Regions from separate parts of the Stenotrophomonas sp. YJH_SMC_120 genome, predicted to be linked through region 1. Evidence: predicted binding sites of a transcription regulator. Region 1 holds the regulator's gene; each other region holds the start of a gene.
What was found. Region 1 encodes FliA, which starts transcription of late flagellar genes. Its sites were predicted from a motif close to TAAAGTTTNNCNNNCNNNGGCCGATAA; they were not measured.
Positions count from the first base shown of each region.

Region 2: AC5P60_RS14795 (methyl-accepting chemotaxis protein) is a predicted target of FliA. The motif match lies at 2,465-2,491, and genes of this name have one in related genera.
Region 3: AC5P60_RS14410 (methyl-accepting chemotaxis protein) is a predicted target of FliA. The motif match lies at 1,541-1,567, and genes of this name have one in related genera.

Region 1 covers NZ_JCAFRY010000028.1:26,057-33,516, forward strand. Annotated here, with positions in the region: gene flhA (flagellar biosynthesis protein FlhA) at 1-35, shown strand, start outside; gene flhF (flagellar biosynthesis GTPase FlhF) at 181-1,797, shown strand; gene AC5P60_RS20275 (MinD/ParA family ATP-binding protein) at 1,784-2,671, shown strand; gene AC5P60_RS20280 (RNA polymerase sigma factor FliA) at 2,668-3,411, shown strand; gene cheY (chemotaxis response regulator CheY) at 3,469-3,861, shown strand; gene AC5P60_RS20290 (protein phosphatase CheZ) at 3,861-4,466, shown strand; gene AC5P60_RS20295 (chemotaxis protein CheA) at 4,469-6,298, shown strand; gene AC5P60_RS20300 (flagellar motor protein) at 6,399-7,139, shown strand; gene motD (flagellar motor protein MotD) at 7,141-7,460, shown strand, end outside.
Region 2 covers NZ_JCAFRY010000012.1:115,514-122,973, forward strand. Annotated here, with positions in the region: gene AC5P60_RS14795 (methyl-accepting chemotaxis protein) at 1-2,436, opposite strand, end outside; gene AC5P60_RS14800 (arylamine N-acetyltransferase family protein) at 2,640-3,479, shown strand; gene AC5P60_RS14805 (VOC family protein) at 3,545-3,916, opposite strand; gene AC5P60_RS14810 (response regulator transcription factor) at 3,939-4,577, opposite strand; gene AC5P60_RS14815 (sensor histidine kinase) at 4,574-5,674, opposite strand; gene AC5P60_RS14820 (DUF2141 domain-containing protein) at 5,831-6,253, shown strand; gene AC5P60_RS14825 (carotenoid oxygenase family protein) at 6,280-7,460, shown strand, end outside.
Region 3 covers NZ_JCAFRY010000012.1:31,564-39,023, forward strand. Annotated here, with positions in the region: gene AC5P60_RS14410 (methyl-accepting chemotaxis protein) at 1-1,422, opposite strand, end outside; gene AC5P60_RS14415 (NAD-dependent epimerase/dehydratase family protein) at 1,621-2,514, opposite strand; gene AC5P60_RS14420 (peptidase S41) at 2,613-2,795, opposite strand; gene AC5P60_RS14425 (KGG domain-containing protein) at 3,016-3,321, shown strand; gene AC5P60_RS14430 (MFS transporter) at 3,332-4,804, opposite strand; gene AC5P60_RS14435 (TetR/AcrR family transcriptional regulator) at 4,931-5,560, shown strand; gene AC5P60_RS14440 (VOC family protein) at 5,576-5,926, opposite strand; gene AC5P60_RS14445 (hypothetical protein) at 6,083-6,283, opposite strand; gene AC5P60_RS14450 (autotransporter domain-containing protein) at 6,472-7,460, shown strand, end outside.

The sequences.
Region 1 (7,460 bases):
ACAAGCGCCTGAAGCTGGTCGGAACGATCAGCTGACGCCGCCCACCGATGCGCCAGAAAACAGACACCACCTTCGAACCAACGCAACAGACAGATACCAAGGGGAACCCGCACCGTGCAGACCACCGACCACCCGAGTTCTCCGACCGCCACCCCGCCGTCTTCGTCCCGTGACCACAGCATGAAAATCAAACGATTCGTCGCCGCCGACATGCGCTCGGCCATGAACCTGGTGCGCAAGGAACATGGTCCTGACGCCGTGATCCTGTCCAACCGCCGGATCGAGGAAGGCGTCGAGATCGTCGCCGCGGCCAACTACGACGAGAGCGCCGTGCAGCGTGCACTGGAAGCCTCGCGCCGTGATGTCGCACCGCCGCCGGCACCCAAGCCGCGCACCGCTGCTGACGCGGTGATCGCCGCGGTCACCCGCCGCCGCAGCAGCACCCCGGCGCCGGAACCGGTCGCCGCCACCACCTCGGCCGTGGCCGCCCTCGCCCGTGCGGCCGTTGGGGCCACCGGCCGCACCCTGGACAGCGCAGACGAGATCGTGCCGACCCGTGGCAGCACTGGCTTCGCCGCCACCCTGGCGCGCGCCGCCGTCAACGAACCGGCGCTGCCCGAACAGAGCTTCGCTCCATTCGCCGAGGCCATCGTTGCGCCGGCCGCCACCGTGCCGGCCAACCGCGCCCGCTTCCAGATCGACCCGCCGCGCGACATGCATCACGAAAGCGTGGCCCCGGCAGTGCAGCCGCCGCCGCTGCCGACCGCTGCCGTGACCGAAGCGCAGCCCGGGATCGCCGCCAGCGAACCGGCAGCGGCCGAAGCCGCCGGCGAAGCCAGCCCGGCCCCCATGCTGGCCCCGGCACCGACGCTGACCGTGGTTGCCCAGGACGACGCCGAGATCCGCCAGCTGCGCCAGGAAGTGGCCGGCATGCGCCAGGTGATCGAGCGCGAGATGAACCGCCTCACCGACGAGCGCCTGCGTGGCAGCCCGGTGCGCGCCACCGCGCTGGACCTGATGGACGAGTACGGTTTCGACGCCGGGCTGGCCCGCGACGTGGCCATGCAGATCCCGCTGGAGACCGAAGCCCATCGTGGCCGCGGCCTGATGCTGGGGCTGATCTCGCGCAAGCTGCCGATCGCCCCGGTCGACCCGCTGGAAGAAGGCGGCGTGATCGCCCTGGTCGGCCCGACCGGCGCCGGCAAGACCACCACCATCGCCAAGCTGGCCTCGCGCTTCGCCGAGAAGCATGCGCCGCGCGATGTGGCCCTGGTGACCACCGACACCACCCGCATCGGCGCCCGCGAGCAGCTGTACGGCTACGGCCGCCAGCTCGGCATCGCGGTGCACGAGGCCAACAGCGGCACCGACCTGGACCAGCTGCTGGAACGCCTGAAGGACTACAAGCTGGTGCTGATCGACACCGCCGGCCTGGGCCCGCGCGACCGCGCGCTGGCCGCGCAGCTGCAGTGGCTGCGCGCCGCCCGCCAGGTACGCACCCTGCTGGTGCTGCCGGCCAACACCAGCTTCGGCGACATGGACGAGGTGGTCCGCCGCTTCGGCGCCGCCAACCTGCAGGGCCTGGTGCTGAGCAAGCTGGACGAGACCGGCCGCTTCGGCAACGCCCTGTCAGTGGCCGTGGACCACGCCCTGCCGATCACCTGGGTGACCGATGGCCAGGACGTTCCGGAGGACCTGCACCGGGCCAGTGCGGCCAATCTCGTACTTCGCCTTGAAGATTTGCGCCGCGCGGCCGATATGCCCTGCAACCCGGAGTTGAACCATGCCGTCGCGTGAGTACGCCAAGCTGACCAAGACCTTCCCGCTGTCGGCCACCCGCAGCGAGCCGCTCGGCCCTGTGCGCACCATTGCCGTCACTGGCGGCAAGGGCGGCGTGGGCAAGACGAATGTGTCCGCCAACCTGGCGGTGGCACTGGCCGGCATGGGCAAGCGCACGCTGCTGCTGGACGCCGACCTGGGCCTGGCCAACATCGACGTGATCCTGGGGCTGAACCCGACCTTCACGCTGGCCGACCTGGTCGCCGGCCGCTGCTCGCTGGACGACGTCATCGTCGAAGGCCCGAACGGCGTGCTGGTGGTGCCGGCCGCGTCCGGCCGCCGGCACATGGCCGAGCTGGCCCCGGCCGAGCACGTCGGCCTGGTCAACGTGTTCTCCGACCTGGAACGCGAACTGGACATCATGGTGGTGGACACCGCCGCCGGCATCACCGACGGCGTGCTGACCTTCTGCCAGGCCGCGCAGGACACCGTGGTGGTGGTCTGTGACGAGCCGGCCTCGATCACCGACGCCTACGCGCTGATCAAGGTGCTGTCGCGCGAACGCGGCGTGGACCGCATCCAGGTAGTGGCCAACATGGTGCGCGACCCCAACGAGGGCCGCGTGCTGTACGAAAAGCTGACCCGCGTCTGCGAGAAGTTCCTCGCCGATGTCTCGCTGAACTACCTGGGCTGCGTGCCGCAGGACGACTGGCTGCGCCTGTCGGTGCAGCGCCAGCAGCCGGTGGTGAAGGCCTACCCGTCCAGCCCGGCCGCGCTGGCGATCACCGAGATCGCGCGTCGCACCGCACGCTGGCAGGCGCCGACCGAACCGCGTGGCGGCGTCGAGTTCTTCCTCGAGCGCATCCTCAAGCAGCGCGGGGTGGCCGCATGAAAGGCGCAGCCCAGTACAGGGAAGTCCAGCGCTCGGCGGCCAACGAGGTCATCGCCCAGCATTCGGACCTGGTGCGGCGCATCGCCCACCACCTGGCCGCGCGGTTGCCGGCCAGCGTTGAAGTGGACGACCTGATCCAGGCCGGCATGATGGGCCTGATCGAAGCGTCGCGCAGCTACGACGCCGACCAGGGCGCCTCGTTCGAGACCTATGCCTCGATCCGCATCCGCGGTTCGATGATCGACGAGATCCGCCGTGGCGACTGGGTGCCGCGCTCGGTGCACCGCCGTGCCCGCGATGCCGCCGCCACCATCCGCCGCCTGGAACAGAGCAGCGGCCGCGCCGCCAGCGCCACCGAGGTGGCCGCCGCGATGGAGATGCCGCTGCCCGAATACCTGCGGTTGATGGAGGACGCCGCACGTGGCCAGGTGCTGAGCCTGGAGTCGCGCATCGAGGACCAGGGCGAGCTGGACACCGTCGCCCAGGGCGGCCCGACCCCGCAGCAGGTACTGGAGCGTGGTGAGTTCGGCCGCGAGCTGGGCAAGGCCATCGGCCACCTGCCCGAGCGCGAACAGCTGGTGCTCTCGCTCTACTACGAGCAGGAACTGAACCTGAAGGAGATCGGCGCGGTGCTCGGCGTGAGCGAGTCGCGGGTCTGCCAGATCCACGGCCAGGCGGTGCTGCGCCTGCGTGGCCGGCTCAAGATTTTCGAGGCGGCGGACGCCGGCCTGGAAGAATGAACATGCCCGAGGCGGCTGCCCCCGGCCGCCCGGAATGAACAACAAAGGAACTCTGCTTTGAACAAGAACATGCGCATCCTGATCGTCGATGACTTCTCGACCATGCGTCGGATCGTCAAGAACCTGCTGGGCGATCTGGGCTTCACCAATACCGCCGAAGCCGAGGACGGGCATGCCGCGCTGTCGCTGCTGCAGAGCCAGCCGTTCGATTTCGTGGTCACCGACTGGAACATGCCGGTGATGACCGGCATCGAGCTGCTGAAGGCGATCCGTGCCGATGCCAAGCTGAAGACCCTGCCAGTGCTGATGGTCACCGCCGAAGCCAAGCGCGAACAGATCATCGAAGCCGCCCAGAACGGCGTGAACGGCTACATCATCAAGCCATTCACTGCGCAGACGCTGGAAGAGAAGCTCGGCAAGATCTTCGAACGCCTGGCGGCCAGCGCCTGATGGATACCACGGTCGACAAGAGCGCCCTCGCCCTGCGCCTGCAGGAAGCCCTGGACGCACTCGAGTCCGGTGACGAGGCCGCCTGGCGGCAGCGCATCGACGGACTGGTCGCGCTGCGTACGCAGCCGATGATGAGCGGCCTCTCGCGGCTGGCCCGCGAGCTGGGGCAGGCACTGGGTGAGCTGCCGACCGTGCCCAGCGAGGCCGGTGAGCTGGACGACGCCTGCGCACGCCTGGACCACGTGGTGGCCATGACCGAACAGGCCACGCACCGCACCCTGGACCTGGCCGAGGAATGCCGCAGCTTGACCGAACAGCTGCGTGCTGAAGGCCTGCAGCCGGGCCAGGACGCGCAGCTCGAGCGCATCCGCCACAACCTGACCGAGATCGCCCTGACCCAGAGCTACCAGGACCTGACCGGGCAGATCATCCGTCGCGTGGTCGGCATCGTCCGCCGCGTGCACGAGGGCTTCGGCGCACTCGGCCTGCCGCCGGAACAGCATCGCACCGACCCGGAACTGGCCGGGCCGGCACTGAAGGGACTGGACCGCCACGCGGTCTCGCAGAACGACGCCGACGACCTGTTGTCGGATCTGGGGCTGTAAGCATGAGCGCGGTATCCGACGACATCACTGCCGATTTCATCATCGAGGCACAGGAAATCCTGGATCGCCTGGGCGAACAGCTGGTGTCGCTGGAGCAGGCACCGCAGGACACCGAGCAGCTCAACGCGGTGTTCCGTGGATACCACACGCTCAAGGGCGGTGCCGGCTTCCTTGGCGTCACCGCGATGGTCGAGCTGTGCCACGCCGCTGAAGAGGCCCTGGGCATCGCGCGTGCCGGGCAGGCGGTGCTGCAGGCCCACCACTTCGACGCCGCCCAGCAATCGCTGGACTACCTGCAGTCGATGCTGGACGCCGTGTCCTCCGGCACCGAGCCGGGTTATGCGCCGCCGGACCTGATCGCGCAGTTCGACATGAACGGTGGCACTGCCGCGCCGGTCGCTGCGGCCGCGCCTGCGGCAGCCGGCAGCGACCTGATCACCGACGACGAATTCGAGGCCCTGCTCGACCAGCTGCATGGCGGCAACGCGCCGACCGCGGTCGCGCCGGCGAAGAAAGCCGACGATGGCTTGATCAGCGAAGACGAGTTCGAAGCCCTGCTGGACCAGCTGCACGGTGGCGCTGCGCCAGGCGCCAAGCCTGCTGCCGCCGTCGCGGCGGCCCCCGCCGCAGCACCGCGCCCGGCACCCGCCCCGGCACCTGCAGCCAAGCCGGCAGCCAAGCCGATGGCCGAGGCCGAGCACACCGTGCGCGTGGACACCAAGCGCCTGGATGCGATCGTCAACCTGATCGGCGAACTGGTGCTTTCCCGCAACCGCCTGAAGACCCTGCGTGCACGCCTGCGCGACGAGGAGCTGGACCGCGCCGTATCGACGCTGGACATCGCCACTGCCCGCCTGCAGTCGGCGGTGATGCGTACCCGCATGCAGCCGGTGGGCAAGGTGTTCTCGCGCTTCCCCAAGGTCGCCCGCGACGTCGCCCGCTCGCTGAAGAAGGAAGTGGACCTGGAGCTGGTCGGCGCCGAGACCGAGCTCGACCGCAACCTGGTCGAAGCGCTGGCCGACCCGCTGGTGCACCTGGTCCGCAACGCCATCGACCACGGCGTGGAAATGCCCGACCTGCGCGAAGCACAAGGCAAGCCGCGGATGGGCCATGTGCGCCTGTCGGCCCAGCAGGAAGGTGACTACGTCAGCATCGAGGTGCAGGACGATGGCGCCGGCATCGACCCCGAGAAGCTGCGCGCGAAGGCGCGCGAGAAGGGCCTGATCGACCCGGAAGCCGCTGCCCGCCTGAGCAGCGAGGAGTGCCTGCACCTGGTGTTCCTGCCCGGCTTCTCGACCAAGCAGCAGGTCACTGATATTTCCGGCCGCGGCGTCGGCATGGACGTGGTGCAGTCGCGCATCCGCGAACTGAGCGGCCAGATCCAGATCCAGTCGGAACTGGGGCGTGGCAGCCGCTTCCTGATCCGCGTGCCGCTCACCCTGGCGATCCTGCCGACCCTGCTGGTGCAGGCCGGCGAGGACGTCTACGCGCTACCGCTGGCGCGTGTGATGGAAGTGCTGCACGCGCCGCGCACGTCGTTGGGCTGGTTCGATGGCCGCGCCGTGCTCGACCGCCGTTCGCACACCCTGCCGCTGGTCGACCTGCGCCAGTGGCTGGATGTGACGCCCGCCGCGTCGACCCTGCTGACCATCGTGGTGCTGCAGGCCGGTGAAGCGCGCTTCGGCCTGGTCGTGGACCAGGTGCGCGGGCGCGAGGAGGTGGTCATCAAGCCACTGCCGAAAGCCCTGCGCGGCCTGCGCGGTTATGCCGGTGCAACGTTGATCGGCGATGGTCGCATGGCACTGATCCTGGACGTGGACGGCATCCGCTGAATTCCGCCGGGCATGGCCCGGCGACCCGAAACTGTGACTACCGTCTGTACGCATTCTCCCGGTGTCTCAAGTCCCATTCATACAAGCCGATACCGGAACCATGGATAGACTCAGCCTCATTGGACTCTTTCTCGCCCTGGCCTCGCTGGTCGGTGGCAGCATCCTCAAGGGCGCCGGCCTGGCGTCGCTGTGGTCGCCTGCGGCGTTCGTGATCGTCATCGTCGGCACCGTTGCCGCGATCCTGCTTCACACCTCGCCGGCGGTGTTCAAGCATGCGTTCAAGATCGTGCGCTGGGTCGTGCGCCCGCCGCACAGCGATCGCCGCGAACTGATCCAGCAGATCGTCGAGTGGAGCAACATCGCCCGTCGCCAGGGCCTGCTGGGCCTGGAATCGCAGGTGGAAGCGCAGCAGGACCCGTTCCTGCGCAAGGGCCTGCAGCTGCTGGTGGACGGCGTTGAACCTGAATCGATGCGGCACATGCTGGAGATCGAACTGGGCAGCCAGGAGCACCAGGACCAGGCCGGTGCCAAGGTCTTCGAAGCGATGGGCATCTACGCACCGACACTCGGCATCATCGGTGCCGTGCTCGGCCTGATCGCGGTGATGAAGAACCTGGCCGACCCGAGCAAACTCGGCCACGGCATCGCCGCCGCGTTCACCGCCACCATCTACGGCATCGCCTCGGCCAATCTGCTGTTCCTGCCGATCGCCGCCAAGCTCAAGAGTGTGATCTCGCACAACACCCGCGACCGCGAAATGGTCATTGAAGGCCTGATTTCGATCGCTCAGGGCGAGAACCCGCGCAACATCGAAACCAACCTCTCCGGCTTCCTGCACTGACATGGCCCGCCGCAAGCACCACGAAGAGCACGCCAACCATGAAGCATGGGCGATCCCCTATGCCGACCTGATGACGTTGCTGCTCGCCTTCTTCGTGGTCATGTACGCGATCTCCTCGGTCAACGAGGGCAAGTACCGGATCATGGCCGACGCGCTCACCGATGCCTTCGGCGGCGCGCCGCGCACCATCAATCCGGTGCAGGTGGGTAACAAGCAGGTGCAGGGTGGCGGCTGGGACAGCCCCTCGGTGATCAAGTCCGGCACCAAGATCGGCCCCTCCGCGCCCGCGCCGTCGCACGACCCGACCCTGCTGCCGTCGAT
Region 2 (7,460 bases), on a different contig from region 1:
AGCCTCTTCCACCAGGCTGGCGTTGCGCTGGGTGCTGGCTTCCATCTGCACGATGGTCTGCTTCACCTGCGCGATGCCGGCATGCTGGTCCTGCGACGCACTGCGGATACCGGCCAGCAGCTCGGCCAGCTGCTGCACGCTGCCAACGATCTCGCCCATCGTGATGCCCGCCTGCTCGGCCTGCTGGTTGCCCTGGCCAACACGCGCCACCGAATCCTCGATCAGTCCTTTGATCTGCTTGGCCGCTTCGGCACTGCGCTGGGCCAGCAGGCGCACTTCCGCAGCCACCACGGCGAAGCTGCGGCCCTGCTCACCTGCACGCGCGGCTTCCACCGCGGCATTCAGCGCGAGGATGTTGGTCTGGAAAGCGATGCCATCGATCAGCTGGGTGATGTCGCCGATCCGCCGCGAGGCCTCGCTGATGCCATGCATGGTCGCGACCACCTGGCCGACGGCCTCGCCACCGCGCTGGGCCACCGCGGCCGCCCCCTGCACCAGGGCATCGGCGCGGCCCGCGGCATCGGCATTGCGGCCAACGGTGTCGGTCAACTCGTGCATCGACGCTGCCGTCTCTTCCAGGTTGGCCGCCTGCTGTTCGGTACGCTGCGACAGATCATGGTGCCCGGCAACGATCTCACCAACGCCGGTGTCGAGGCTGGACGTCGCCTGCTGGATGCGGGTGACGATGCGGCCCAGTTGCGCGACCGTGGCGTTGGCATCGTCGCGCATGCGTGCGAACACGCCCTGCAGCTCACCTTCCATGCGCACGCTGAGGTCACCACGGGCCAGCGCCGCCAGAAGCGCCTGCAGATCGCCGAGGTTGGTCTCGAAGGTCGCCAGCAGGCGGTTGATGCTGGTCGACAACGTGCGCACGAAGCCCTGTTTTCCCTCCAGCGCGATGCGGCCGTGCAGGTCGCCATGTGCGGCGGCATCGACCAGTGCTGCCACTTCGGTTTCCAGCAGCGTTTCCAGCGCGCGGCTGCGCCACTCCACTGCCACGCCGAGGAAATGCCCTTCGTCGGTGATGGCATTGGCGATCAACTGGTAGCGGACGCCGCCATGACCGATCTCGCGCTCCTCGCGCTGGCGCACGCCAGCCAGGCTGGCCAGTGCCGGATGCAGGCGTACCGCATCGCTCCCCACCAGATCTTCAAGCCGGAGTGCAAGCTGCTCCAGCAGCGCCGGATTGGCGTACGCCACCAGGCCTTCGGCATCGATCACCATCAAGCCGGCCTGTGCGCTGTCCAATGCCTGGCGCACGCGGGTGTTGCCGCGGGCCACCGCACGCTCGGTCTCGATGCGCGCGCGCAGGCGCTGCTGCATGTCGACCAGGCGCTGGGCCAGCTGGCCGATTTCATCGTTGGCGTTGTAGACGCGCAGGGTGGTGTCGAGGCGGTCGTCGGCGATGTCGCTGGCGAAACGCAGGGTGTCCTGGATCGGCTGCCGCACCGCACGCAGCACCAGCACCAGGCTGGTGATCAGCACGCCGGCCACCAGCAGCAGGGTCAGTGCGAACAGCACGCTCATGGTGCGCGCGCCGGCCTGCTGGCGTGCCTGCGCCCTGGCCAGCGCCTCCACCTGTGCCTGCTGGAATGCGGCCAGCGCCGGCGCTACGCCCGCGGCGGTATCCAGCAGCGACTGCGCTTCCACATCCAGGCCGACGCGGGCAGCGGTATACCCCAGCAATGCGGCCTGATATGCCTCCATCCCGGTACGCAGGGTGTCCTGCACATCCGCAGGCAGGCCCGCCAGCGCGAGGTCGAACGGCAGCTTCTCCTCGCTGGCGCGGTCGGCGTGGGTGGAATCACCGTCGAGCAGTAGCAGTGCCTCCTGCCTTCGCATCTTCTGCAGGTACAGCGCCAGCGCGGGCCGCTGCTGCACATCCACCTGCGCCTGCAGGGTGTCGGCGGCCTGCTGCAGCTGCGCGGCGAGGCCGGCATCACCACGGCCCATCTCGTCGACCCGTTCGAACAGGGCGGCCACACCCTGCGAGAACGCGTCGGCGGCTTCGGTCAGCGCCTGCAGGGCCTTGCGCCGGCCAGCATCCATCGGCATCGCGCGCAGCGCCTGCAGATCGGTCTGCAACGCCTTCTGCGTGGCCAACAGCTGCGCGCGGTCGGCATCATCGAAACTGCGTGCATACTGGGTCTGCAGGCGACGCGCTTCGGCCACCCGCGTGGACAGGCTGGCAGCCAGATCGCTGCCGCGCTGGTAGCTGGCCTGGCTGCGCGCAGCCAGTGCGTTGGCATGGCCAGTCCAAGCGTAGACAGCAGCGATCGCCACCAGGCCCAGGCCGCAGATCCACAGTGTGGCCTTGAGCTTGTTGGCCACGCTGAGCCGATGTGGCTGCAGCCAGCGCAGCAGCCCGGGGGACGCCGAGTGCAACGCAGCAAGGCGCGTGCGCAGGGACCGGAGGTGGGGGACAACGGCCGACATGACAGACTCCAGGCGGAAAGACGCACCTGTATCGGCCTGACTCAGGACAACTTTAGCGCTTTCTTCGTCTGCGTCCCCCCATCGCTGGTGGACGCGGCCTTTGTACCGGGTGCAGGCGACGGAGGCATGACACGGCCGCCGCGCTTGACCTCAACCCCGGTTGGGGGAGCACAGTGGACATCCCTCCCCCGCCCGGTGTCTCCATGACGACGCTCGATGTCCCCCGCTACCTGCAGCGCCTGCAGCTGGATGCGCCGCCACCGCGGACTCTGGCCGGCCTGACCCTGCTGCAGCAGCGCCACAACGCACTGCTGCCCTTCGAGACCCTCAGCTGCCTGCTGCGCGATGCGGTGCCGATCGACCTGGACAGCGTGCAGCGCAAGCTGCTCGACGAGCGCCGCGGTGGTTACTGCTTCGAACTCAATGGCGGGTTGCTGGCGCTGCTGCAGGCATTGGGCTTCGATGCGCAGCCATTGAGCGCGCGGGTACTGCTGGCCGCCCAGGACGGCGAACTGACCGCGCGTACCCACCTGCTGCTGCGCGTGAACGTAGACAGCGGCGACTGGCTGGTGGATGCCGGTTTCGGCAGCCTGACCCCGACCGTGCCGCTGCGCCTGCATGATCCGCAGCCGCAGGCCACGCCGCACGAACGCTATCTGCTGCAGCGCCTGCCCGACGACGGTGATTTCGTGCTGTCGGCCGAGTCCAACGATGGTTGGCGGGCGATGTATCGGTTCGACCTGCAGGCGCCGGCACCGATCGACAACGTGGTGGGCAACTGGTACGTATGCACCCATCCCGATTCCAGTTTCCCCGGGCAGCTGCGCGCGTCGCTGACCGGGCCGGACTGGCGCCGCACCATCGGCAGCGGCAACTACACCGAGTATCGTCCCGGGCAGGCACCGGACAAGCGCCCGCTGCATGATGTGGGTGATGTGCGTGCCGTGCTGCAACAGCGCTTCGGCATGCAGCTACCGGACGACCCGCGACTGGACCCGGCCATCAATGACTGGCTGCAGCGCTCGCGCGCCGCGACCTTGTAGGGCCGAGCCCATGCTCGGCTGAGCTGGAGCGGCTGGGCCAACAGCAGCCGAGCGTGGTCTCGGCTCTACAGAGCTGCGCGCGCCTGCAGCGCAATGCGGTTGCCTTCGCTGTCGCGGATCTCGGCCACGCGCCAGTCGCCCGCATCGGCGGGTCCGAAGCACAGCTCGGCGCCCGCTTGCAGTGCTCGCTCCAGGCTCGCATCCAGGTCATCGACGCCGATGTAGACGCGCGCCCCCTGTTCGGAAGGCCGGTAGTCCGCGCCGAGCACCAGCGCAATGCTGGCACCGGCGGCCTCATCGGAGAACGGCAGGTAGGCCATCCGGCAGTCGTGCAGCACCACAGGTTCGTCCACCGCGACCTGCAGCCACCGCTGGTAGAACGTGATGGCACGGTCCAGGTCACTGGCCGGGATTTCCACATGCAGGATCGGGTTCACTGGCACTCCTTGCTCGGTCCACTCAGATGATGCGCAGGGTAATCGCCTTCAGCACCGCACGGGTGCGATCGCGGGTGCCCAGCTTGTCGAGTATGGCGGACACGTAGTTCTTCACCGTGCCCTCGGCCAGGAACAGGCTGCGCGCGATCTCCTTGTTGCTGTAGCCACCGGCCAGCAAGCGCAGGATCGCCACCTCGCGTTCCCCGAAGGTATCGGTGGGCGGTGCTTCATCGTGGAAGCGGTAGCGGGCGCGTACCGGCTCGGTGCTGACCGGCAGCAGCAGGGTTTCACCTGCGGCGACGCGCTCGATCGCCTCGCGCAGGTCTGCGGGTGCGGCGTCCTTGAGCAGGAAGCCCTGTGCGCCGGCCTCGCTGGCGCGCAGCAGCAGGTCACTTTCATCAAAGGTCGTCAGCAGCAGCCACGGCGTGGCATCGCCGCGCGCGCGCAGCTGGCGCACTGCTTCGATGCCGTCCATCCCGGGCATGCGGATGTCACTGAGCACAACATCCACGCGCTGGGTGGACAGCGCGTCCAGCAACGCCTGGCCCTCCTCGGCCTCCAGCGCCACGTCCACGCCCAACCCCTGCAACAACGCACGCAGCCCGGCGCGGACCAGCGCCTGGTCGTCGGCCAGGGCAACACGGATCGCGCTGCCGTTCATGCCGGCACCCAGGCGGTCAGGTGCATGCCGCCCTGTGCGGTGCGGGCCAGTTCCAACTGGCCACGCACTGCGGCCAGGCGCTCACGCATGCCGGCGATGCCGTTGCCCTCGCGGATACGCTCGGCGCGCTGGCCGTCGTCACGGATGTCGATACGCAACCGGGAATCCTCCTCGTTGATCGTCAGCCATACGGTGTCTGCGTTGCCATGCCGGGCGGCATTGGTCAGCGCTTCCTGTACCAGGCGCAGCACGGTCTCGGCCATCAGCGGGTCAACCACGCGCACGCACTCGCCGATCTGCAGCTGCAGCTTCGGGCGCGGGAACGGCGCGGCCAGCGCGTGCAATGCGGTGGCCAGATCGAGGCCGCGATCATCGCGCATCGATTGCACCACCTGGCGGATGTCGGCCAGCAACTCGCCGGACAGCTGCTCGGCCAGCACCAATCCTTCGCGCCTGGCCAGCACAGGGTCGGCCGCAAGGGCACGCAGGTTCAAGCGCATCGCGGTGAGCTTGTGCCCGGCCACATCGTGCAGTTCGCGCGCCAGGCGCAGGCGCTCGGCATCGCGTGCGCTGTCGGCCAGCAGCGCGCGGGTGGCCAGCAGGTCGGCGTTGACGCGGGCCAGGTCATCGCGGGCCAGCGCCGTGCTGCGGGCATAGTGTGCGGTCAGTGCGGCAAAGGCCTGGAAGCCGCCATAGAGCAGCACCACCAGCAGCGGCTGGCTGAAGCCGCTGTAGCGCAGCACGAGATACATGGCGAGGTTGGCCAGCAGTGCAACAGCCAGCACGAAGCGCGGTGGCCAATGCTCGGCCAGCTGCGCCACCAGCACCACCAGCAGTACCGGTGCGGTGCCGGTACGCGGCTGCAGCGCAACCAGCACGACCGCCAGCAACGCCTGCAACACCGCCGCGACAGCGCGCACGCGGGATGGCACCGACGCCCAGCCGTGCACCACGAACAGCAGCAGGAACACGGCAAGCAGCAGCAGGCTCAGCCCGGCACCGTTGCGCTGCACCGCGAATGACAGGCCCACCACCAGCACGGTGGCCAGGCCGGCGAGGCTGAGGGGACGCAACAGATGGCGGAACAGGCTGGGCATGGCCAGATGCTGACCGCCGCGCACGCCGGCGGCAATGGGTCCGGCGCAGAAAGTGACTTCTGGCACGTCGAATCGATGACCACTGGCCCTGAACCCGGTGCAGCGCCGCACGCAGACTGGCGCCACACCGCCACACACACTTCCGGAGCCACTGCCATGATCCGCACCGCCCTGCTCAGCACCGCCCTGACTGCCCTGGCCCTGGCCGGCAGTGCCCACGCCGCCGACCTGGCCGTGACCGTGCACGACGTCCGTGTGCAGACCGGCACCCTGCGCGTTGCGCTGGTCGACAGCGCCGCCGCCTGGGACGGCAAGGCCAGGCCCGTGCAGGCCCAGCAGGCGGCGCCCAGCGGCGACAGCGCCCACTTCACGTTCAAGGGCGTTCCGGCCGGCAGCTATGCCGTGCTGCTCACCCACGACGAGAACGACAACGGCAAGCTCGACACCAACCTGGTCGGGATGCCGGTGGAGGGCTACGGCTTCAGCAACAATCCGAAGGTGATGCGCAAGCCGACCTTCGACGAGGCGCGCGTCGACGTACCGGCCGCCGGCACCGCCATCGACATCACCCTGCGCTGATTCCTGCATCCAGACTCGAGGCCACCATGGACCGTCGCCGCTTCCTTCGTACCCTGCTCAGCAGCAGTGCCTGTCTGGCCCTGGGCACCACCGCGCTGCGCAGCGCTCCCGCCTTCGCCGGCGACCCGGCGCGGTTCGCGCAGGGCATGCAGGAACACCCGTGGCTGCTCGGCTGGCGCAGCGTCGGCAGCGAAAGCCTCGGCCCGGCCACCGTGCAGTTGCAGGGAAAGCTGCCGTCAGGCCTGGCTGGCACGCTGTACCGCAACGGTCCGGCGTGGACCGAGCGCGATGGCTTCCGCTACGACCACTGGTTCGACGGCGACGGCATGGTGCATGGCTGGCGCTTCAATGGTGATGGCAGCCTGACCCATCACGGGCGCATGGTCGCCACGCCGAAATTCACCCGTGAACAGAAGGCCGGCCGCTTCCAGTATCCGGCCGCCGGCACCAGCGTTCCCGGTGCGCTGGCGGTACGCAACAACGATGGTGCCAACGTGGCCAACACCTCGGTGACGATGATCAATGGCCGCCTGTTCGCCCTGTGCGAATCCGGTTCGGCGTTCGAAGTGGACCCGGATTCGCTGCGGACGCTTGGCCCTGTCACCTGGCGTCCGGACCTGGCGGCGCTGCCGTTCTCGGCGCACCCGCTGGCCGACCGCGACGGCAGCCTCTGGAACTTCGGCTCGATCAGCCTGACGGGGGGCCATGGCCTCCTGGTCTGGCACATCGGTGCGGACGGCCAGCTGCGCAGCGCCAATGTGATCGAAACACCCGAGCATGGCTACCTGCATGCCTTCGCGATGACCGACCAGCACCTGGTGTTCGTGATGATGCCGTTCGATTTCACCGGCGCAGGTGGCAGCTTCTTCGAGCGCATGCAGTTCGCACCGCAGCGTCCGGTGCGCATCGCGGTGGTCGCCAAGTATGCCCCGGACAAGGCGCAATGGTTCGAGGCCCCGTTCGCGGCGATCTACCACTTCGGCGACGCGTTCACCCGCGATGGCGGCATCGTGCTGCGCGCAGTGCGCCACGACGACATCAACGAGGCGCGCTCGCCGATGAAGGAAGCGATGGCCGGTGATGGCGCACACGCGGCCAACAGTGGCGCCAGCCTGGTCGAGCTGCATCTGGACCTGCGTCGTGGACAGGCCCGCTGGCAGACGTTGGGCATCAGCGCCGTGGAGTTCCCGTTGTTCGACCCGCGCTC
Region 3 (7,460 bases), on a different contig from region 1:
CACCGCCTTCTCGCCCGGCAGCGCTTCCATGTCCACGCTGAGGTCACCCACCGCGTAACGCTGCATCACCTCGACCAGGCGCTGGGTGACCGCATTGCTGGAAGCCACCAGCTGGTTGCTGTCGGCCACCATGCGGCCGTACTCGCCGGGGAAGGCAGTGGCGTCCATGCGGTAGCTCAGCTCGCCAGCATCGTGGCGGCGCGCCATTTCCGCCTGCGCCGCCATCACCGCCTGCAGCTGCCCGCGCATGCCCTGCATCGCGTCCAGCAGGCGGCCCACTTCATCGTTGCTGCGCGCAGGCAAGGTGCTGTCGAGCTTGCCGGCGGCTACGTCACCCGCCACCCGCACCGCTTCGGCCAACGGGCGGATCGCCAGGCGGCGCAGCAGCACATAGACACCGGCACTCAGCGTCAGCGCGGCCACCACGCCCACCAGCAGCGTCAACCACAGCAGCTGGCGCGCCTCGGCCACGATCACCGCGTGCGGCATCACCACGCCCAGCGCGAAGCGCTGCGGGGCATTGCCCACGCGTAGCGGCACGTAGACGCGCACGTTGCCGGCTGCATCGGGCGTGAAGGCTTCGAACCGGCGGTCGGCGGCGATGTCGGCCAGCATGCTGCGGGTCAATGCGTCGGTGCGCGGCTTGCCGATCTCGGCGGCATTCGCCGAGGCCAGCACCACGCCGTTGGGCGAAAGCAGCTCGACGCGGCCTGCGCCCATCGGCGTCAGCGTCGCCATGTGCTTCTGCAGCGCCGCCAGCGAGAAGTCGACGGTGAACACGCCGAGGAAGGTACCGTTTTCGACGATCGGCGAGCTCAACGTGCTCATCAGCACCTGCTGGCCGGCGATGTCGTAGGCATAGGGCTCGCTGACCTTGGGCAGCTTGTCGCGGCTGGGTACCACATACCAGTCGGCCGAGCCGTCGGCGGCTTCGGTGTAGTCGGTCATGGTCGACTGCTGCGGCTTGCCGTCATGCCAGGCCCAGTAGCTCATGTAGCGGCCGCTGGCATCGTGCATCGCGGTGTTGGCGAACTCGGCATCCCTGCCATCGAAGGCATCGGCCTCCCACATGGTGCTCTTGCCCAGCCACTCCGGGTGGGTGCGCAGCTGCTCGCCCAGCACGGCAGCCAGGCTGGCGCGATCGGGCACGTCGCCCCGCGCACGCTGGGCGAGCACGGCTTCGACCATGGCATCGTTGCTGGCAAACGCCGTGCCCAGGTCGGCGGCGACCTGGCGCGCTTCGGCGTTGGCCTCGCTGGTCATGGTCTGGCGCGAGGCATCGATCAGGCTGGCACTGGCCTGGCGATAGATCAGGAACGCCGTCAGGCCGAAGCACAGCAGCGCGATGACGGCGGTGCCCAGCATCAGCTTGTGGGCGATGCTGCCCGGGCGGCGGGCAGCGGCGGAACGGGAAGAAGGCATGGAGGGGTCCGCAAGGCAGTTCAGGACGACCGGCGCCGGGAGGGCACCGCGCAGGCGCGCGATCCGTCGCGCAGGCCACCGGCCGCCGGGACCCGCCCGGCGCAGGAAGCGCACCGGGTTAGCGGCCGCCTGCCAACGAGGTTGAGGCGACCGGCCTACACATTCCTGAATCCACTCAGGGATCCGTCCCCGCTTCCCCTATTCGGCCACCCGATCCTTGATCCACTCCGCGCGTGGCAACACCTCGATGCTGCCTGCGGCGTACTGCTGCAGCACGGCGTCCGGCCCGAAACGCGGCTGCCACCCCAGCTCCCTGCGGATGCGGGCGCTGTCGTAGACGCGGTCGACGCTCAGCGGCAACGGCCAGCCGCGGCGCTCGAACTCGGCCAGCAGCTGCGGTACGCGCCGGGCCAGTACATTGCGCGGCTGGGTGGCCAGTTCCAGGCAATCCTCGCGCCGGAACGGGGTCGCGGCGCAGGCGATGTAGCGGGCGAAGGCCGGCCCCTCATCCAGCAGCAGCGCGGCATGGGCACTGGCCACGTCACGGGCGTCGATCCCACGATGCAACCGGAACATCGCCATCCGTTCCGGCGGTTCCGGGAAGCAGCGCCCCATCCGCAGCACGCGCACCCCGAAGTCCGGTGCGGCGGCAGCTTCAGCCAGGGCCTCGGCCTGCAGCTTGCTGCGGTGGTAGATCGTTCGCGGCAGCGGCTCGGTATCCTCATCGATCCAGCGGCATCCCCCTGCCACCACCGCGTGGCCGTACAGCGCGGTGGTACTGGTCAACACGAACCGCCGTGCGCCTGCCTCGCGCGCCGCCTGCAGCAGGTGCGCAGTCGCGTCCACGTTGATCTGCTGGAACACCGCGTCCGGTACCAGGCCGACGTGTGGCGCATGCAGGGCCGCGGTATGGATGACCGCGTCGACGCCCTGCACCGCGCGCACGACGGCTTGATGATCGGTGACATCGGCAATGATGCGCGTGGTGGCAAACGGACTGCGGTCCAGACCCACCACTTCATGGGCAGCCGCCAGCGCGCCGAAGATCGCGCGCCCGATCCGCCCGGAACTGCCGGTCAACAGAATCTTCATTGAGTCCATTCACTCGAAGCGCCCGGGAACTACCGGGATGCTTCGATTCTAGGCATGCAACGGAACATCTGCGATAGGACGACCGCGCAACTGTGCGTTCATCTTGACGACTTCGGCGGAGCCAGCAGTTGACGTGCGATGGAGAGCGGATCGTCGCCGCCTGCCGCGTGGGGCGCGACACCGGTCCGTTCGCCGTTGCCACCGGTGCGCAGTTTGATCGGTTGCCGGTGCGGAACGTTTATCTGATAGCCATCGGGCAGCAGCACAGGATCATCGAACATATGTGCGGCACCGCCACTGCGGCCGCCGGCGTTGCGCGCACATCCGAGGGCCGGCAGTGAATACGCGACGAATGCGGCCGCCGGTCCGGCTGCGTGATCATCACGGTGCGCAGGGCGCGTGAAAACCGGGGCGAAGATGGCGACCTGGACTTAGCGTGCGGTGGCCAAGCATGGACGCCGTCGCCCACGAAGGCGGCGTCCACACTGCAGGAGATTTCACATGACTGAGCAGAAGCCGCGCAGCTCCAACCGGGGCTTCGCCTCGATGGACCAGGACAAACAGCGCGCGATCGCCGCCAAGGGCGGGCGCGCGGCACATGCCTCCGGCAATGCGCACGAATTCAGTCCGGCCGAAGCACGTGTCGCAGGCCGCAAGGGCGGCGAAGCGATCAGCCGCGACCGCCAGCACATGGCCACGATCGGACGCGAAGGTGGACACGCACGCCACGCCAACGCGCGCCAGCAGCAACAACAGCCTCAGGCGATCGAACGCACGGCAGAGGACCCGCAACGCCAGCAGGGCTGAATGCTGCGCGTCAAGCCGATGCACGCTGCCGATGCAGCCCAAGCGCCGCAAGCAGGGCCAGCGCACCCGCCACCGCCATCGCCCAACCGAACCCGCTGGCCATCGCATTGCGGTACCAGGTCAGCACCTGCGGCGTGGCGTGCATCGAGCCCGGGTGCAGGATCAGTTCACGCGCCTGCGCAACAAGCCGCTGCTGCCCTGCGGCCTGTGCGCAGGCGGTGAACTGCTGTACGGCACGCTGGCCCATCAGGCTGCCCATCAGCGCGATGCCCAGGCTCATGCCTGCCTGGCGCAGCGCGTTCATCGTGGCTGACGCGATACCTGCGCGTTCGGCCGGTGCGCTGGCCATGATCGCCATGCCGGTCGCTGGCACCGCCAGCCCCATTCCAATGCCAAGCAGCATCAGCACGGCAGTGGCATGAGCGCGCGAAGTAGCCGGTTCGAACGTGGCCATTGCGCACATCGCCACACCGGCCAGGACGTAGCCCAGCACCAGCGCGGCATGCAGCCCGAGGCGGGCAACCAGGCGCCCGAACAACAGCGAGACAACACCCATCAACAGGAACTGGGGAGCCAGCTGCGAGCCTGCCAGCGCCGCGCTGTGCCCCTGTGCCTGCTGGAAGAACAGCGACAGGAAGAACAGGCTCGCATAGGCGGTGAAGCCCAGCACGAACGAGGCCAGGTTGAGCATGCGGAAGCGACCGTCGGCAAACAGGTCCAGCGGCAGCAGGGGGCGTGCCACCCGCCGCTCGACGATGCCGAACAGGATCAGCCCCGCAGTTGCGGCGCCCAGCGCCAGAAGCGTCACCGGGGCCAACAGGCCCTGCTCACCGATCGCGATCAGGCCATAGCACAGTGCGCCCAGCGCGCCGATACTGAGCAGCTGCCCGGCCGGATCCAGCGCGGCGTGCTGCGGGTGCCGTCGCTCGGCGATGCCCCAGGCGCCAAGCACAAACGCCAGCAGCCCCAAAGGCAGGTTGATCAGGAAGATGCTGGGCCAGCCGGCCCGCTGCACCAGCGCACCGCCCAGCAACGGGCCAAGCACCAGGGCAAGCGCGCTGAAGGCGGACCAGCCACCGATCACGCGTGCACGCTGGCCCGGATCGGGAAATGCGTGACTCAGGATCGGCATCGCACTGGGAATCAACAGCGCACCTGCCACGCCCTGCACCGCGCGCCCGGCGACCAGGGTCGAAAGGTCCTTGGCGCAGGCGCACAGCAGCGAGCCCATGGTGAAGGTGGCGACGCTCAGCAGCCACATCCGCCGATGACCGTAGCGATCCCCCAACGGACCGGCCGACAGCATCAGCGCCGACAGTGCGATCGCATAGGCGTTGATCACCCATTGCAGGCCCGCCATGTCGGTCTGCAGCGCCTGCTGCAGGGTTGGCAGGGCCACGTTGACGATGCTGATGTCCAGCGAAGCGAGGAATGTACCGAGGTAGGCCGCCAGCACCAGGGCGGGCCGTTGGAGGCGTCTCATGCGTGGATCCGGGGGGAGGATGTGCGCGCATCCTATCGACTGACTGACCGTCGGTCAATGACTGGCGGTCAGTCAGTGCGAAGGGGCAGCTAGAATGGCGTCCGTCACACCCGGATACCGCCAACCATGCAGACCCCAGCTGTCGCCAGGCCTCGCACCAAGCCCGCCGAAACCCGCCAGGAGGAACTGATGGACGCCGCGCAGGCGTTGTTCCTTTCGCAGGGTGTGGACGCCACCACCATCAGCGACATCGTCGCCGCGGCCGACGTGGCCAAGGGCACTTTCTATACCTATTTCGCCTCCCGCACCGAGATCCTGCAGGCGCTGGCGCAGCGCTACACGCGGCAGTTCATGGACGAGGTCGAGCAGGCAGTGCAGCAGCACCCTGCCGGTGATGGCGCAGCGCGCCTGCGCGCCTGGATCCGCGCCAACATCGAGATCTACGCGCGCACCCACGCGTTGCATGACGTGGTGTACGCCAACCATCACCACCACCAGCGGGGCAATGCCGAGCGCAATGCGATCCAGCAGCAGCTGCTGGGCATCCTCGAAGCGGGCAACGCAGCCGGACTGTGGCAGCTGCCTGCTCCACAGGTCACCGCCTCGTTGATCTATGCCGGCGTGCACGGTGCCACCGACGACCTGATCGCCACACCCGCACAGGATGCCGATGCCTTCATCGCCGCTGTGGAAGCGGATTGCCTGCGCATGGTCGGCGTTCCGGCAGCGCCGACGCGCAGCGGCAGACGCCGCTGACGCAACGCTTCCCGCTCAGGTGTGGGCGAGAATGTTCAACAGCCGCCCGAACGGGTCGCGGACGAAGAAACGACGCACTCCCCACGGCTCGTCGGCAGGGCCATACTCCAGCGGGATGCCGGCCGCGTGCATGCGCTCCAGCACCTGCTGCAGGTCGTCCACTTCGATCGACAGATCGGGCACCGCGGTGCCGGAACCCCCTTCGCTGGCAAAGCTCACCTGCGCCAGCGCACTGCCCTGCCCGCCATGGGTGACGATCCAGCCATGATCCATCACCACCGGCATGCCCAGCAGCCCGCCATAGAACGCTGCGGCACGCGCCGGGTCGGGCGTGGCGATGTTGGCGACAATGCGTTTGACGGCCATGTGCAGCGGCTCCGGTGCGATTTCACATCCTCGCCGCTGCGTGCATGGCCCGCAAGCGGGCTCAGGCCAGATGCCCGCATCGCCACCTGAGGCGATCGCTGGAACAGAAGAGCCCCGTCGATGACGGGGCTCCGCGTACGGCTCAAACGGCGCGACTCACACGCCCATGCACAGATCGACCACGCAGGTGTTGTACGCCTGCTGGCATTCACCGGCATCGGTGCCACTGGCCAGGCACATCTGATAAGCCCGCCAGCACGGCTGGTCGCAGGGCTCGACCGGCCCTGCCACTGCCACCGAACCGGTACACGCCAACGCGAATACCGCCACTGCGATCACCTTCCTGACAACACGCATCGCCATCACTCCTTGATAAGCCTGGTGAGCCCAGGCCGGCCCACGTTAGCGAGGACACGGGGAGACGAAGTGAAGCCCACTGTCACGCACACTTAACCTGTTCACAATTTTCCTTTCACATGCATGGGGGATGTCGCCACGGATTGGCGTTAACGGCCTTGTTGCCCGTCCACCAAGGAAGTTGCCCGATGAATCACCCGCTGCACGGCCGTTCGTCCCACTCCCGCTCCCCGCTGCACAGCCGCCTCGCGCTGGCCGTGTCCAGCTCTCTGTTGCTTGCCGCTGCCGCGCCCGCCATGGCCGGCGAGGCGCTCGACGCATGGCAGCAACAGCGCGAGCTGCAGGCGGCGTGGGCACAGCCCGCCGTCAGCGCGCCTGCAGCATCGACGGCCGCCACGCCCGCGGCAACCGCCACCGCCCTGCTCGGCATTCCGGGCGATGCCGCCAGCTGGCGCAGCGATGAATTCAACGCCGACTGGGGCCTGGGTGCGATGGGGGCCGACCACGCGTATGCCCGCGGCCTGACCGGCAAGGGCGTGCGCCTGGCGCTGTTCGACACCGGCTCGGCACTGGCTCACCCCGAATTCGCCGGCCGCAACACCTCCAGCATCACCATCGGCCCGAACTGTGCGTCACCGGGAACCGTCGGCGGTACCGGCGCGTGCAGCCAGACACAGGGTGATCAACCGGGTATCAACTACTACACGCTCGGCGCGGGCGTGCCTGCTTCCCTGCAGGCCAACATCATTGCCGCAGGCCGTGAATGGGGTTTCCGCTATGCCGATCACGGCACGCATGTCCTCGGAACCATTGGCGCCAACCGCAATGGCACGGGGATGCACGGCGTCGCCTTCGGTGCCGATCTGACGACCGCCCGTGTATTTGGTGACACTTACTACGAATGGAGGCGCCAGGCGAGCGGAGGCTACCTGCCTGAAGCCGTGGAACGGACGGATCCCGATGGTGCCGCAAGGCTGGACATGTACGCGCAGCTGCAGGCACAAGGCGTGCGTGCCATCAATCACAGCTGGGGCATCTCCACCCGGAACATGACCGTGGCCGCACTGGATGCCCAGTACGCACGCATCGGTGCCGGCTACGACGTATACGGAAGCATCTACAAGGACAGTGCGAACGCCCCCGCTTCGCAGTTGATCCAGGTCTGGTCGGCCGGCAA